2 regions of the Streptomyces sp. NPDC087845 genome follow, and region 2 is predicted to be linked to the other one. Evidence: riboswitches for the same ligand, from Rfam matches in the RefSeq annotation. Region 2 holds a riboswitch; the other holds the start of a gene.
What was found. A riboswitch is a leader RNA that binds a small molecule or an ion and turns the genes downstream of it on or off. The one in region 2 is predicted to bind glycine.
Positions count from the first base shown of each region.

Region 1: another riboswitch for glycine. It lies ahead of gcvP (aminomethyl-transferring glycine dehydrogenase); the one in region 2 lies ahead of gcvT (glycine cleavage system aminomethyltransferase GcvT).

Region 1 covers NZ_JBIUVC010000027.1:6,012-13,327, forward strand. The annotation lists gene ACIOMQ_RS38055 (FHA domain-containing protein) at 1-521, shown strand, start outside; gene ACIOMQ_RS38060 (MerR family transcriptional regulator) at 539-1,282, shown strand; gene ACIOMQ_RS38065 (bifunctional nuclease family protein) at 1,336-1,809, shown strand; gene ACIOMQ_RS38070 (MerR family transcriptional regulator) at 1,978-2,595, shown strand; gene ACIOMQ_RS38075 (DNA polymerase IV) at 2,653-4,113, shown strand; gene ACIOMQ_RS38080 (PRC-barrel domain-containing protein) at 4,038-4,406, opposite strand; glycine riboswitch at 4,520-4,616, shown strand; gene gcvP (aminomethyl-transferring glycine dehydrogenase) at 4,811-7,316, shown strand, end outside.
Region 2 covers NZ_JBIUVC010000014.1:5,860-13,175, forward strand. The annotation lists gene glyA (serine hydroxymethyltransferase) at 1-1,157, opposite strand, end outside; gene gcvH (glycine cleavage system protein GcvH) at 1,177-1,554, opposite strand; gene gcvT (glycine cleavage system aminomethyltransferase GcvT) at 1,647-2,774, opposite strand; glycine riboswitch at 2,916-3,013, opposite strand; gene ACIOMQ_RS30045 (AAA family ATPase) at 3,173-3,871, shown strand; gene ACIOMQ_RS30050 (enhanced serine sensitivity protein SseB) at 3,908-4,678, shown strand; gene ACIOMQ_RS30055 (enhanced serine sensitivity protein SseB C-terminal domain-containing protein) at 4,860-5,639, shown strand; gene ACIOMQ_RS30060 (ABC transporter permease) at 6,185-7,189, shown strand; gene ACIOMQ_RS30065 (ABC transporter substrate-binding protein) at 7,285-7,316, shown strand, end outside.

The sequences.
Region 1 (7,316 bases), on a different contig from region 2:
TCTGTACGAGGTGCGGGCATCGCAACGCCGAGGCCAGTCGTTTCTGCTCCAACTGCGGTGCGCCGCTGAGGGGTGGAATTCCCGAGCGTGCCTCGGAGACGACCTCGACCATCTCCATCTCCGGCCTAGAGGCGTACGAGGCGGAGGCCACCGGGCAGACGCTCCTGCCGTCGCTCTCGCCCGAGGCGCAGGCCGCCGTCGACGCTCTCCCGCTCGGCTCGGCGCTCCTCGTGGTGCGGCGTGGTCCGAACTCCGGCAGCCGCTTCCTGCTGGACGGCGAGCTGACCACGGCCGGCCGTCACCCGCAGAGCGACATCTTCCTCGACGACGTGACGGTGTCGAGGCGGCATGTGGAGTTCCGCAGGGAGCCCGACGGCAGCTTCACGGTCGGGGATGTGGGCAGCCTGAACGGCACCTACGTCAACCGTGAGCGCATCGACTCCGTCGCGCTGTCCAACGGCGACGAAGTGCAGATCGGCAAGTACCGGCTGGTCTTCTACGCGAGCCAGCGGGGCATCTGACCCGTCAGGGAAGGTCCATGCTGAGAACACCGACGGGCGGTGCCGGTCACGGCACCGCCACCGCCGACGACCGCCCGATGAGCATCGGCACGGTGCTCCTGCAGCTGCGGGACGAGTTTCCCGAGGTCACGATCTCCAAGATTCGCTTCCTGGAGGCCGAAGGGCTCGTCGAGCCGCAGAGGACTCCCTCCGGTTACCGCAAGTTCCGTGCGGCCGATGTGGAGCGGCTCGCCCAGGTGCTGCGTATGCAGCGGGACCACTACCTCCCGCTGAAGGTCATCCGCGAGCATCTGGACGCGCTCGCCCGGGGCGAGCAGTCCGCCCTGCCGTCCGGAGGTGGCCCCCGGGACCTGGCCGACGGCGGCTGGGACGCGGAGTCCGGGCGGGCGACCGCGGCCCGGATCGGCCGTGCCGAGCTGCTTGCGGTGACGGAGGTCACCGAGAGTGACCTGGATGAGTGGGAATCGTACGGTCTGGTCACTCCCGGTGCCGAGGGCGGTTACGACGCCGAGATGGTCACGGTGGCCAAGCTTGTGGCGGATCTGGGCCGATTCGGTCTGGAACCCCGTCACCTCCGCGCCATCCGGGCAGCCGCGGATCGCGAGGCGGGGCTCATCGAGCAGGTGGTCGCACCCTTGCGCCGGCACCGGAATCCGCAGACCAGAGCACATGCGGAGGCCACCGCGAGGGAGCTTGCCGAGCTGTCCGTACGGCTTCATTCGGCCCTTGTGCAGACCGCTCTGCGGGTCCGGCTCCACTGATCTCGTCGGTGCCCGACTACCCAAACCTGCCGAGCACGTCCTAGGGTTGCTGTGTGAACGAGCTCGACGTTGTGGGTGTCCGGGTGGAAATGCCCTCCAACCAACCGATCGTGCTCCTGCGTGAAGTGGGAGGCGACCGGTACCTCCCCATTTGGATCGGTCCTGGTGAGGCGACCGCGATCGCCTTTGCCCAGCAGGGCATGGCTCCGGCCAGGCCGCTGACCCATGATCTCTTCAAGGACGTGCTCGAGGCCGTCGGCCAGGAGCTCACCGAGGTCCGCATCACGGACCTGCGGGAAGGGGTCTTCTACGCGGAGCTGGTCTTCGCCAGCGGGGTGGAGGTGAGCGCGCGGCCGTCCGACGCCATAGCGCTCGCGCTGCGCACCGGAACGCCGATCTACGGCAGTGACGGGGTGCTCGACGATGCGGGCATCGCCATCCCCGACGAGCAGGAGGACGAGGTGGAGAAGTTCCGCGAGTTCCTCGATCAGATCTCACCGGAGGACTTCGGTACCAACAGTCAGTGACCGTTCTACGGGGACGCCGTCAGCGCATTCGACAAGCCTTTCCCGCTCACGAGTCACGGGAAACCACCCTCAGGGTGATTATCACTCGGCGTGCCGAGTGTGGCGATCGTTGACGCACCCCGAGTGACTGCCTACCTTCGAGATGGCAGGTCAAGGACGGAGGTCGGCGTGAGAAGCAGCGGCGACGGTACGGCAGCGGGTGGGCCGTATCCGCAGCAGGGGAGTACAGCCGACCACACCATCAGGCAACCGGTTCAACCGGCGGCGGTGGCGGGGGGCGGCGTGGCATCGGCCAACGACATCGGATATCGCGGGCCGACGGCTTGCGCGGCTGCGGGGATCACCTATCGGCAGCTCGACTACTGGGCGCGCACGGGGCTGGTCGAGCCGAGCGTCCGTCCGGCCTACGGCTCGGGCACACAGCGGCTCTACAGCTTCCGGGACGTCGTCCTGCTGAAGATCGTGAAGCGCTTCCTGGACACGGGCGTCGCTCTGCAGAACATCCGCACCACGGTTCAGCACCTGCGGGCCCGCGGTTTCCAGGATCTTGAGCGGATGACGCTGATGAGCGACGGGGCGACGGTCTACGAGTGCTCCTCGCCGGACGAGGTCGTCAATCTGCTCCAGGGCGGCCAGGGAGTCTTCGGCATCGCCGTGGGCGTGGTGTGGCAGGACGTCGACGTCGCGCTGTCGCAGCTGCACGGTGAACGCGTGGACACCGGCGAGACACTGATCGGGAACAACCCCGCCGATGAGCTCGCGCGGCGGCGCAACCGCGCCGGCTGACCGGGACGGCGAGCCGGGCGGGGCCATTGTCAGTGCCATGGGGCAGCATCGGTTGATGTGAGAGCCGCGCCCACCATCCTGCATCTGGACATGGATGCCTTCTACGCCTCTGCCGAGCAGGCGGCGAAGCCCAGCCTGCGCGGAAAACCGGTCGTGGTGGGCGGGCTGGGGCCGCGCGGAGTCGTCGCCACCGCGTCGTACGAGGCACGGCGCTTCGGGGTCCACTCGGCGATGCCCATGGCGCAGGCCAGGCGGCTCGCCCCCAACGCGGCCTACCTGGTGCCCCGTTTCCTGCTGTACCGGACGGTCAGCGACCAGGTGATGGAGCTCCTGGGGCGGCTCTCCCCGCTGGTGGAGCCGCTCAGCCTGGACGAGGCGTTCGTGGACCTGGAAGCCGGCGGGGCGGCCGACGACACGGCTTCCGCGCTGGAGATCGGTGAGCAGCTGCGTACGGCCATCAAGGCGGTCACCGGGCTCACGGGTTCGGTCGGGCTGGCCGGCTCCAAGATGCTGGCCAAGATCGCTTCGGAGCAGGCGAAGCCGGACGGGCTGGTGCTCATCGAACCGGGCACGGAGCGGGAACTGCTCGCGCCGATGCCGGTACGGATCCTCCCCGGCGTCGGGCCCGCGACGGCGGACCATCTGCGCCGTGCCGGGATGACGACGGTCGACGACCTGGCCGAGGCGGGGGAGGCGGAGCTCGTACGCCTGCTGGGAAAGGCGCACGGCGGCTCTCTCCACCGTATGGCGCTCGGGTACGACGACCGGCCCGTGGTCGCGGAGCGGGACGCGAAATCGGTGTCCGTCGAGGACACCTTCGACGCGGACCTGCACGACCGGGTGCGGGTCCGGACGGAGGTGGAGCGGCTGGCCGACCGATGCGTCCAGCGGCTGCGGGGCGCGGGGCGGTCCGGGCGGACGGTGGTGCTCAAGGTGCGCCGGTACGACTTCTCCACCCTTACGAGGTCCGAGACGCTCCGTGGACCCACGGACGACCCCACCGTGGTCCGGGAGGCCGCCGCACGGCTCCTGGAGGCTGTGGACACCACTGGAGGCGTACGGCTCCTGGGCGTGGGCGTCACGGGGCTCACCGACTACACGCAGGAGGACCTCTTCGCGCAGGCCGCCGGTGAGCGCGCCGCGGCCGGGGAAGCGGCCGAAGAGACGACGGAGGCGGGTGACGAAGGGGACGAGCCGGCGGGCGGTGCGCGGGAGGAGACCCCGGAGACCTCCGAACAGCTCGCCGCGCGGCGCTGGCCCGCAGGACACGACGTGCGTCATGAGGTCTACGGCCACGGCTGGGTGCAGGGCAGCGGCGTCGGCCGGGTGACGGTGCGGTTCGAGGAGCCCGAGTCGGCGCCCGGCCGAGTGCGTACGTTCCGGATCGACGACGCGGAGCTGCAACCGGCCGATCCGCTGCCGCTGGTGCGGAATCCGGCGGACTACTCGTCCTGGCCGGCCAGTCTGCCGAAGTCCCTGTCCGGGCCGGTCTCCTCGGGCGGGGAGTCCAGACCGTAGTGCCGGTAGAGCTGGAGCTCCTGTTCCGGTGAGAGATGACGGCCGACGCCGAAGTCGGGTGCGTCCTTGATCAGCGCGCGGTCGAAGGGGACGCGGAGCGAGTCCTCCACGAACTCGCTGGGTTCCAGTGGGACGAACGCGTCCCGGCTGAAGAGTCCGGTGCGTACGGCCGCCCACTCGGGCACACCGGTCGCGTCGTCGAGGTACACCTCGTCCACGGTTCCGATCTTGGTGCCCTTGCGGTCGAAGGCCTTGCGGCCGATCAGGCTGCGCGGATCGATGTCGGTCTGCACGGTCCCTCCCACTCGTCGGGGCTACTCCACAAGCTCTACAGAAGTGCAGATCCGGGGGGTTGGCCACTCGAGAATTCCGCCACGAACCCCGCTGGTAGGCTGGTGACGGCTGCTGACCCCGTGCGGGAGAGTCCTCCGGAGGCAATCCGGAGGCGCCGAAGGAGCAAATCCTCCCCGGAATCTCTCAGGCCCCCGTACCGCACGGACGAGGTCACTCTGGAAAGCAGGGCGGGTTCCGTGCGGCCGAGTGCCGGTACGGTTCCCCTCCTCACCGACGGTGAAAGCCGGTACGCCGCAAGGCGCGCCGGTGAAGCTCTCAGGTCGAGATGACAGAGGGGGAGGCCGTTCGGGCACCCGCGCCGTGGTGCCCCTCGCAGGTCGTGACAGACCAGGAGGCCTCCACCATGACCCCCCGTCGCACTCCGCTCTCCCAGCTGGAGCAGGGCATTCCATTCGAACAGCGCCACATCGGTCCCGATGCCGAGGCGCAGTCGAAGATGCTCGCCCAGGTCGGTTACGGCTCGCTGGACGAGCTGACCGCGGCCGCGGTGCCCGATGTCATCAAGAGCGCGGAGGCGCTCCGGCTGCCGACCGCCCGCACCGAGGCCGAGGTCCTCGCCGAGCTGCGTGCGCTGGCCGACCGCAACCAGGTGCTGGCCCCGATGATCGGGCTCGGCTACTACGGCACCTTCACCCCGCCGGTGATCCTCCGCAACGTCATGGAGAACCCCGCCTGGTACACGGCCTACACGCCGTACCAGCCGGAGATCTCGCAGGGCCGTCTGGAGGCGCTGCTCAACTTCCAGACGATGGTCGCCGAACTGACCGGGCTGCCCACCTCCGGTGCCTCCCTGCTCGACGAGGGCACCGCGGCCGCCGAGGCCATGGCGCTCTCGCGGCGTGTCGGCAAGGTGAAGAACGGCGTCTTCCTGGTCGACGCCGACACCCTGCCGCAGACGATCGCCGTCATCGAGACCCGTGCCGAGCCGTCCGGTGTCGAGGTCGTCGTCGCAGACCTCTCCGACGGCATTCCCGCAGAGGTCGCCGAGCGCGGTGTCTTCGGTGTCCTGGTGCAGTACCCGGGCGCCTCCGGGGCCGTGCGCAACATCCGGCCCGTCGTCGAGCAGGCCCACGAGCTCGGCGCGATCGTCACGGTCGCAGCCGACCTGCTGGCCCTGACCCTGCTCACCTCGCCGGGCGACCTGGGCGCGGACATCGCGGTCGGCACCACGCAGCGTTTCGGTGTGCCGATGGGCTTCGGCGGACCGCACGCCGGCTTCATGGCCGTGCGCGAGAAGTTCGCCCGCAGCCTGCCCGGCCGCCTCGTCGGCGTCTCCGTCGACGCGGACGGCAACAAGGCCTACCGGCTGGCGCTGCAGACCCGCGAGCAGCACATCCGCCGGGAGAAGGCCACCAGCAACATCTGCACCGCTCAGGTGCTGCTCGCCGTCATGGCCGGGATGTACGCCGTCTACCACGGCCCGGACGGGCTGCGGACGATCGCCCGGCGCACCCACCGCTACGCGACGATCCTGGCCGAGGGCCTGCGCGCCGCCGGCATCGACGTCGTGACCGGTACCTACTTCGACACCCTCACCGTGCGCGTCCCGGGGAAGGCCGCCGACGTCGTCGCCGACGCCCGCGGGCGCGGTGTCAACCTGCGGCTCGTCGACGCCGACCTGGTCTCCCTCGCCTGCGACGAGACCACCACGAGGGCGCAGATCGCCGCCGTCTGGGCCGCGTTCGGCGCCGACGGGGACATCGAGGCGCTGGACGCCGCGGCTGCCGACGTGCTGCCCGAGGCTCTGCTGCGCACCGACGAGATCCTCGTCCACCCGGTCTTCCACCAGCACCGCTCCGAGACGGCCATGCTGCGCTACCTGCGCAAGCTCGCCGACCGGGACTACGCCCTGGACCGCGGCATGATCCCGCTCGGCTCCTGCACCATGAAGCTGAACGCGACCACCGAGATGGAGTCGATCACCTGGCCCGAGTTCGGCGCGCTGCACCCCTTCGCGCCGGCCGAGCAGGCGCAGGGCTTCCTCACCCTCATCCGTGAGCTGGAGGAGCGCCTCGCCGAGGTCACCGGCTACGACGCCGTCTCGATCCAGCCGAACGCCGGCTCGCAGGGCGAGTTCGCCGGCCTCCTGGCGGTACGGGCGTACCACCGGGCCAACGGTGACGATCAGCGGACCGTCTGCCTCATCCCGTCCTCCGCGCACGGCACCAACGCCGCCAGCGCCGTGATGGCCGGCATGAAGGTCGTCGTGGTGAAGACGGCCGACGACGGCGAGGTCGACATAGAGGACCTCCGCGCCAAGATCGAGAAGCACCGCGACGAGCTCGCCGTGCTGATGATCACGTACCCGTCGACGCACGGTGTGTTCGAGGAGCACGTCGCCGACATCTGTGCCGAGGTGCACGACGCCGGCGGCCAGGTGTACGTCGACGGCGCCAACCTCAACGCGCTGGTCGGGCTCGCCAAGCCGGGCCGGTTCGGTGGCGACGTCTCGCACCTGAACCTGCACAAGACCTTCTGCATTCCGCACGGCGGCGGCGGCCCCGGCGTCGGCCCGGTCGGCGTGCGCGCGCACCTCGCGCCGTACCTGCCGAACCACCCGCTGCAGCCCGCAGCGGGCCCCCGGACCGGTGTCGGGCCGATCTCGGCCGCGCCGTGGGGCTCGGCGGGCATTCTCCCCATCTCCTGGGCGTACGTACGCCTGATGGGCGGTGAGGGCCTGAAGCGTGCGACGCAGGTCGCCGTGCTCGCGGCCAACTACATCGCCAAGCGTCTCGAACCGCACTACCCGATCCTGTACAACGGCCCGGCCGGGCTGGTCGCGCACGAGTGCATCGTGGACCTGCGGCCGATCTCCAAGGCCACCGGTGTCAGCGTCGACGACATCGCCA
Region 2 (7,316 bases):
TCCGCGACCTCGGTGAAGTCCTCGGTCTGGAAACCGCGGGTCGCCAGGGCCGGCGTACCGATCCGCAGACCCGAGGTGACCATCGGCGGCCGCGGGTCGTTCGGGATGGCGTTCCGGTTGACCGTGATGCCCAGCTCGTGCAGCCGGTCCTCGGCCTGCTGGCCGTCCAGCTCGGAGTTGCGCAGGTCGACGAGGACCAGGTGGACGTCCGTACCGCCGGACAGCACGGAGACACCGACCTCGGTGACGTCCGGCTGGACCAGGCGCTCGGCGAGGATGCGGGCGCCGTCCAGGGTGCGCTGCTGGCGCTCCTTGAACTCCTCGGTCGCCGCGACCTTGAACGAGACCGCCTTGGCGGCGATCACGTGCTCCAGCGGACCACCCTGCTGGCCCGGGAAGACCGCCGAGTTGATCTTCTTGGCCAGCTCCTGCGTGGACAGGATGACGCCACCGCGCGGACCGCCGAGGGTCTTGTGCGTGGTGGTCGTGACGACATGGGCGTGCGGCACCGGGTTGGGGTGCAGACCCGCGGCCACCAGGCCCGCGAAGTGCGCCATGTCGACCATCAGGTACGCGCCGACCTCGTCCGCGATGCGGCGGAAGGCGGCGAAGTCCAGCTGGCGGGGGTAGGCGGACCAGCCGGCGACGATCAGCTTCGGCTTGGACTCCTTGGCCAGGCGCTCGACCTCGGCCATGTCCACGACGCCGGTCTCGTCGACGTGGTACGGGACCACGTTGTAGAGCTTGCCGGAGAAGTTGATCTTCATGCCGTGGGTCAGGTGACCGCCGTGGGCCAGGTTCAGGCCCATGATCGTGTCGCCCGGCTTCAGCAGCGCGAACATCGCGGCGGCGTTGGCCTGCGCACCGGAGTGCGGCTGGACGTTCGCGGCCTCGGCGCCGAACAGCGCCTTGATGCGGTCGATGGCGATCTGCTCGACGACGTCGACGTGCTCGCAACCGCCGTAGTAGCGGCGGCCGGGGTAGCCCTCGGCGTACTTGTTGGTGAGGACGGAGCCCTGGGCCTCCATGACCGCGACCGGAGCGAAGTTCTCCGAGGCGATCATTTCGAGGGTGGACTGCTGGCGGTGGAGCTCGGCGTCGACAGCGGCGGCGACGTCCGGGTCCAGCTCGTGGAGGGATGAGTTGAGAAGCGACATCAGGTGGTCCCTTGGGGTCTCAGTTGCCGGAGAACTCGGAGTACTCGTCGGCGGAGAGCAGGTCCTTCGGCTCCTCCGCCACACGTACCTTGAACAGCCAGCCGCCCTCGAACGGAGCGGAGTTCACCAGCGACGGATCGTCCACGACGTCCTGGTTCGCGGCGGTGACCTCACCGGTCACCGGCGAGTACAGGTCGCTCACCGACTTGGTCGACTCCAGCTCGCCGCAGGTCTCGCCCGCGGTCACCGTGTCACCGACCTCGGGGAGCTGGGCGTAGACGACATCGCCGAGGGCGTTGGCCGCGTACTCGGTGATACCGATCGTGGCCACACCGTCCTCGACGGCCGACAGCCACTCGTGCTCCTTGCTGTAACGCAGCTGCTGGGGGTTGCTCATGACCTGAATTCTCCTGTACGCGGGGGAGTGCTGATGAACGGTGGTCTTACGGTGTGAGACGCGACTGCGTCACTTCTTCGGGAGCGCCGACGTCACTTCTGGCGCTTGTAGAACGGCAGCGCCACGACCTCGTACGGCTCGTGGCTGCCCCGGATGTCCACTCCGATGCCTGCGGTACCGGGCGTGGCGTGCGCGGCGTCCACGTACGCGATGGCGATCGGCTTGCCCAGGGTCGGCGAGGGGGCGCCCGAGGTGACCTCGCCGACGACCTCGCTGCCGGTCCCGCCCACGGCGACGACGGAGAAACCGGCGCGGGGCACGCGGCGGCCCTCGGCGATCAGTCCGACCAGCTTGCGGGGCGGGGCGGTCTCGGCACGCTCGGCGGCGGCCTCAAGCGCCTTGCGGCCGACGAAGTCGCCCTCCTTCTCGAACTTCACGACGCGGCCGAGACCGGCGTCGAACGGGGTCAGCTCGGTGGTCAGCTCGTGCCCGTAGAGCGGCATGCCGGCCTCCAGGCGCAGCGTGTCGCGGCAGGAGAGCCCGCACGGGATCAGGCCGCGGGAGGCGCCCGCCTCGGTGAGGGCCTTCCACAGCTGCTCGGCGTGGACGGGGGCGACGAACAGCTCGAAGCCGTCCTCGCCGGTGTAGCCGGTGCGGGCGATCAGCGCGGGGACACCGGCGACCGTGCCGGGCAGGCCGGCGTAGTACTTCAGCCCGTCCAGGTCGGCGTCGGTGACGGCGGCCAGGATGGCGGGGGACTCGGGGCCCTGGACGGCGAGCAGTGCGTACGCGTCGCGGTCGTCGCGTACGCCGGCGTCGAAGCCGCCGGCCCGCGCGGTCAGCGCGTCCAGCACGATCTGGGCGTTGCCGGCGTTGGCGACGACCATGTACTCGTCGTCACCCAGCCGGTAGACGATCAGGTCGTCCAGGATGCCGCCGTCCTCGGCGCAGATCATCGTGTAGCGGGCGCGGCCCACGGCGACGGTGCCGATGTTGCCGACCAGCGCGTAGTTGAGGAAGGCCGCGGCCTCGGGGCCGGTGACGGTGATCTCGCCCATGTGCGACAGGTCGAAGAGGCCGGCCCTGGTGCGGACCGCGTTGTGCTCGTCGCGCTCGCTGCCGTACCGCAGGGGCATGTCCCAGCCCGCGAAGTCGGTCATGGTCGCGCCCAGCGAACGGTGCAGGGCATCGAGGGCGGTGAGACGGGGGGCGGTGCTCATGGATATGGCTCCCAGGGCATGACGACGAGGACAGTCCCTCCCCATCTGTCATCGGAACCTGAGAGGTTCGCCGAGAGCCCCCTGAGGGGTTCGGCTTGCACCTTGGGTGGGGCCGCGGAGCGGCCCGCTTTTCAGATCTGCCTCATCCACGCGGTACGGGGCCTGAGAGATTCAAGGGAGGAACTTGCTCCTTCGGCGCCCGGCACAGGTAGTCACCGGAACTCTCCCGCGCGGATTCAAGCGGCCTTTATGCAGTTGGCCGGGTCATCATCGCACGCATCGCGCCGGAGTGGGGCCCCGGTCCCTCACGGGAATCTGCGGCGTGGACGGTTGTGCCGCATTACCTTTTCTTTACACTTCAGGGGCATGTGTGGGGTGACCAGACAGGGGGAGGGGCGATGACGTTGCAGCGGTACGCGACGACCGCGGGGGTCGCGCACGGCGCGATGCCCGCACAACCGGGGGCGCCGGCCGCCGATGCGCTCGGCCCGCCCGCGCCCGTGGTGCGGGACCTCCGGGACCGGGCCGGGCGCAGCCCGCGCAGCCTGCACTTCGGGGCGGGTGACCTGGTGGTGGTCTCCGGGCTGCCCGGCAGCGGCAAATCGACGCTCATCCGGCGGGCGGTGACGACGGCCCGCGCCATCGACTCCCAGGACACCCGGGACCACTGGGCGCGGATCGTGCCCCGGTTACTCCCGTACGCCCTCTACCGCCCCCTCGTCCGCGCCGCCCACTACGGGGGGCTGTGGCGGGTGCTGCGCTCCGGCGAGTCCGTCGTCGTCCACGACTGCGGAACCCAGGCGTGGGTACGCGGCTGGCTGGCCCGTGCGGCGCGGCGCCGGGGCCGGGTGCTCCACCTCGTCCTGCTCGACGTCACGCCGCAGACGGCGAGGGAGGGCCAGCGGGAGCGCGGGCGCGGCGTCTCCGGGTACGCGTTCGCCCGGCACCGCAGGGCGGTGGGAAGGCTGCTCCGGGACACCGAGACCGGCCTGCTGCCGCCGGGGTGCGCCTCGGCGGTGCTGCTGGACCGCGAGGCGGCGGGTCTGCTGACCCGGATCGGGTTCGCGGACCCGCGGGGCCCGGGAGCCGGACGTTAACCTTCTGCCGGAAGGCTCGGGCAAGAAGGGGAAGCAGTGGACATTCCGGCACAGGGCCAGTCCCATCCGCAGGGCGGATGGCCCGCCAATGAGCTCGAAGAGGTGCTGATGGCCTCGGTGGGCAGCCCGGAGGCGGGCGGACGGCTCGTCGAGGTGCTCGGGCGCAGCCACGTCTGGGTGCCCCTGCCCAACGGCGGCGGACCCGATTCCCCCGACCTGGACCTGCCGACGCTGGAGATCGAGGGCGCCGCGTACGTTCCCGTGTTCAGCTCCGAGCAGCAGTTCCTCAGCTGTGTCGGCGCCGCCATGTCCTTCACCGTCGCGCCCGCCCGCGAGTTCGCCCGCGGACTGCCCCCGCAGCTCGGTATGGCGGTGAACCCGGGCGGCGCCGTCGGGACGCCGCTGCCGCCGCCCGCCGTGGCCGAGCTCTGCCGCGGCGGACGCACCCCGCTGGACGGACCGGCCGGCGGAGGCAGGGTCCGGCTGTACGAGCCGGACTGGAAGGAGGAGCCCGTCGACTTCCTCGCCGCGGCGGCCGGCGAATTCGAGGAGAGCGCTGTCGTGCTCACCGCCCGCCGGACCCTGGCCAGCATCGAGGGCGGCGAGCCCGTCCTCTTCATCGGTGTCGAGCTCTCCACCTGGGAGGGCGCCGGGCGCAACGCCCCGATGGACGCCCTCGGCCGTGCGCTCGGCCGCGTCGAGGTGCCGTGGTCGGTCAACCTGGTCCTGCTCGATGTGGCGCAGGACCCGGTCGCCGACTGGATGCGGGAGAGGATCCGGCCGTTCTACTGCCGCGCGGACGGGTAGCGCCCGGCACGGTGCCCGCGGACCGCTCCGGAGTGGATCACCGCGTCGGCCCGAGGCGTCAAGTCGGTGTCAGGACCGGCGCATAAGCTGGTTTGATGGCATGGTGCCACGGCACCATGCCGCACCCGTGTGCCCCGGGAGCGGCGGGCCGACACAGTGGATCGAAGAGGGGCGGGACCAGGTGAGTGCGTCAGGCACCGCGGCGGCCGGGCAGGTCGAGCACATGCTGCGCCAAGTGACGCCCGGGCGCTACGACGCGTACGAGGCGCTGCTGCAGGCCCTCGCGAACGGCCGGATCTGGATGCTCCTCTGGCACGGCCAGGCGGGCTCGCCCGACGCCCAGTACGGGAACATGGAGGTCGACGGCCTCGGCTACGCCCCCTGTGTGACGTCCGCCCAGGAGCTCTCGGCCAGCGGCTGGAACCGGGCCCACGAGCTGGTCACCGGCCGCGACATCGCCCGCGCCCTCTTCCCGGACCGCTGGGGCATCTGGCTCAACCCGCACGCCCCGGGCGGCGGCGTGGGCATCCCCTGGCTGGACCTGCGCCGGATCGCCACCGGTCTCGACCGGATGCCCGCGGGCCCGCTCCGGCTCACCGAGCCCGCCATCGAGATCCCGCAGTTCTACGCCCTGCTCACGCAGAACGCCCATCACACCCCCGCGATCCGTTCGCTGCGCCGCGCCTGGGTGCAGCCCGCGCTGGGCGTCCCGTATCTCGCCATCGGCCTCGATCTCTACGACACGAGCCAGACCTCCGTCGACGCGGTGCGGGCGATGATGCAGCAGTCGATCGGCGCGGTCCCGGACGGGCTGCCCGTCTCCACGGTCGCGATGTCCGACGAGTACGACCCCGTCGCGATGTGGCTGCGCGCCAACACCCGCCCGTTCTACGACCGTGAGGCCCACGCCCCGGCGGCGCCGGTGGCCGGCTACGGCTACCCGCCGCAGGGCGCGTACTGAGCCTGCCGGCAGCGCAGTTGTACGTACCGGAGCCTCCCGGCAGGCATGCGTCCGCCCCTCGCGCCCGGAATGCAGGTGTACGTGCCGGGTGTGCAGGGAATGCATGCGTACGGTCCTGATTCCCGGAACGCAACGTACTCGTCCGGCACCAACTCCCCGAATTCCGGACCGCTTTCCCGACACCTACCGCGCGGCCGCGCTCCCGCGCGCTTCCCGGACCCCTGCGCGGTTCCGCTCCCCATGTCCGGGATCTCCGTGCTGGGGATGTCTGATGGTGAATGCGGGGTGAATCTGTCCGCATGCCCTCTTCCACCTCAACTGACCAGTGTTCGGCGGGCGTTCACATCCGTCCGGATAACGGAACACCCCTGACCGCATCACGGTTAGGCATCCATTCGCCTGACGGTATGGCTACCTCGCGCAACAGCAATGAAGACTCCCGCAGCAAGGGCGTCCTGCCGCCTCCGTGTACGACTGACTGATCCGCGCCGCCACAGCGGCCAGTTCGGCCCGGCCACCGCCGGTTGAGAGGGGTCCTTGCCACGATGACGGCACCATTGCACGAGCCGACCACGGAAGCGGACCCGATCGCGACCGGCGGTCCCGCAGCCGACTCCGGGGCGAAGAAGGTCGAGGGGCGCTCCCTCAAGCAGATCGCCTGGAACCGCCTCAAGCAGGACAAGGTCGCTCTGACGGGTGGCATCGTTGTCCTCGTCCTGATCGTGGTGGCGGTCTTCGCGCCCCTCATCGTGGGCCTGCTGGGGCACCCGCCGAACGACTTCCACCAGGACAAGCTCGACCCGCTGACCAATCTCCCCACCGGCTCCCTCGGCGGCGTGAGCGGCGACTTCCTCTTCGGCGTCGAGCCCAACAAGGGGCGCGACATCTTCAGCCGGATCGTCTACGGCGCCCGGATCTCGCTGCTCGTGGCGTTCCTGGCGGCCCTGGTCGCGGTGGCGCTCGGCACGCTCTTCGGGATCATCGCCGGCTACTTCGGCGGCTGGGTGGACGCGGTGATCAGCCGGGTCATGGACGTGCTGCTGTCCTTCCCGCAGCTCCTCTTCATCATCTCCCTCGTCTCGGTCCTCCCCGACGACCTGCTCGGCCTCACCGGCAGCGGGGTGCGCATCGCCGTACTCGTCGCCGTCATCGGCTTCTTCGGCTGGCCGTACGTGGGACGCATCGTCCGGGGCCAGACGCTCTCGCTGCGTGAGCGCGAGTACGTGGAGGCGGCGCGCAGTCTCGGCGGCGGGCGGGGGCACATCCTCTTCCGCGAGCTGCTGCCGAACCTGGTGGCGCCGATCACCGTCTACGCGACGCTCATGATCCCCACCAACATCCTCACCGAAGCGGCCCTCAGCTTCCTCGGCGCGGGTGTGCGGCCGCCCACGGCCTCCTGGGGCGGCATGCTGCGCGACGCCCTGGAGACGTACGAGCACGACCCGATGTTCATGGTCTTTCCCGGCGTGACGATCTTCATCACCGTACTGGCCTTCAACCTCTTCGGGGACGGGCTGCGCGACGCCCTGGACCCCAAGGGGACCCGATAGCCCACGACTTGCCCCTGCCGCACTGTCAGGTGGCTCTTCCCATGGTTCTCCGGCAAGCAACGGCCTGGGACCGCGATCTCGGAGGTTACGAGAAAATGTCCACAGTTACCTCGAAACGACGGCTCAC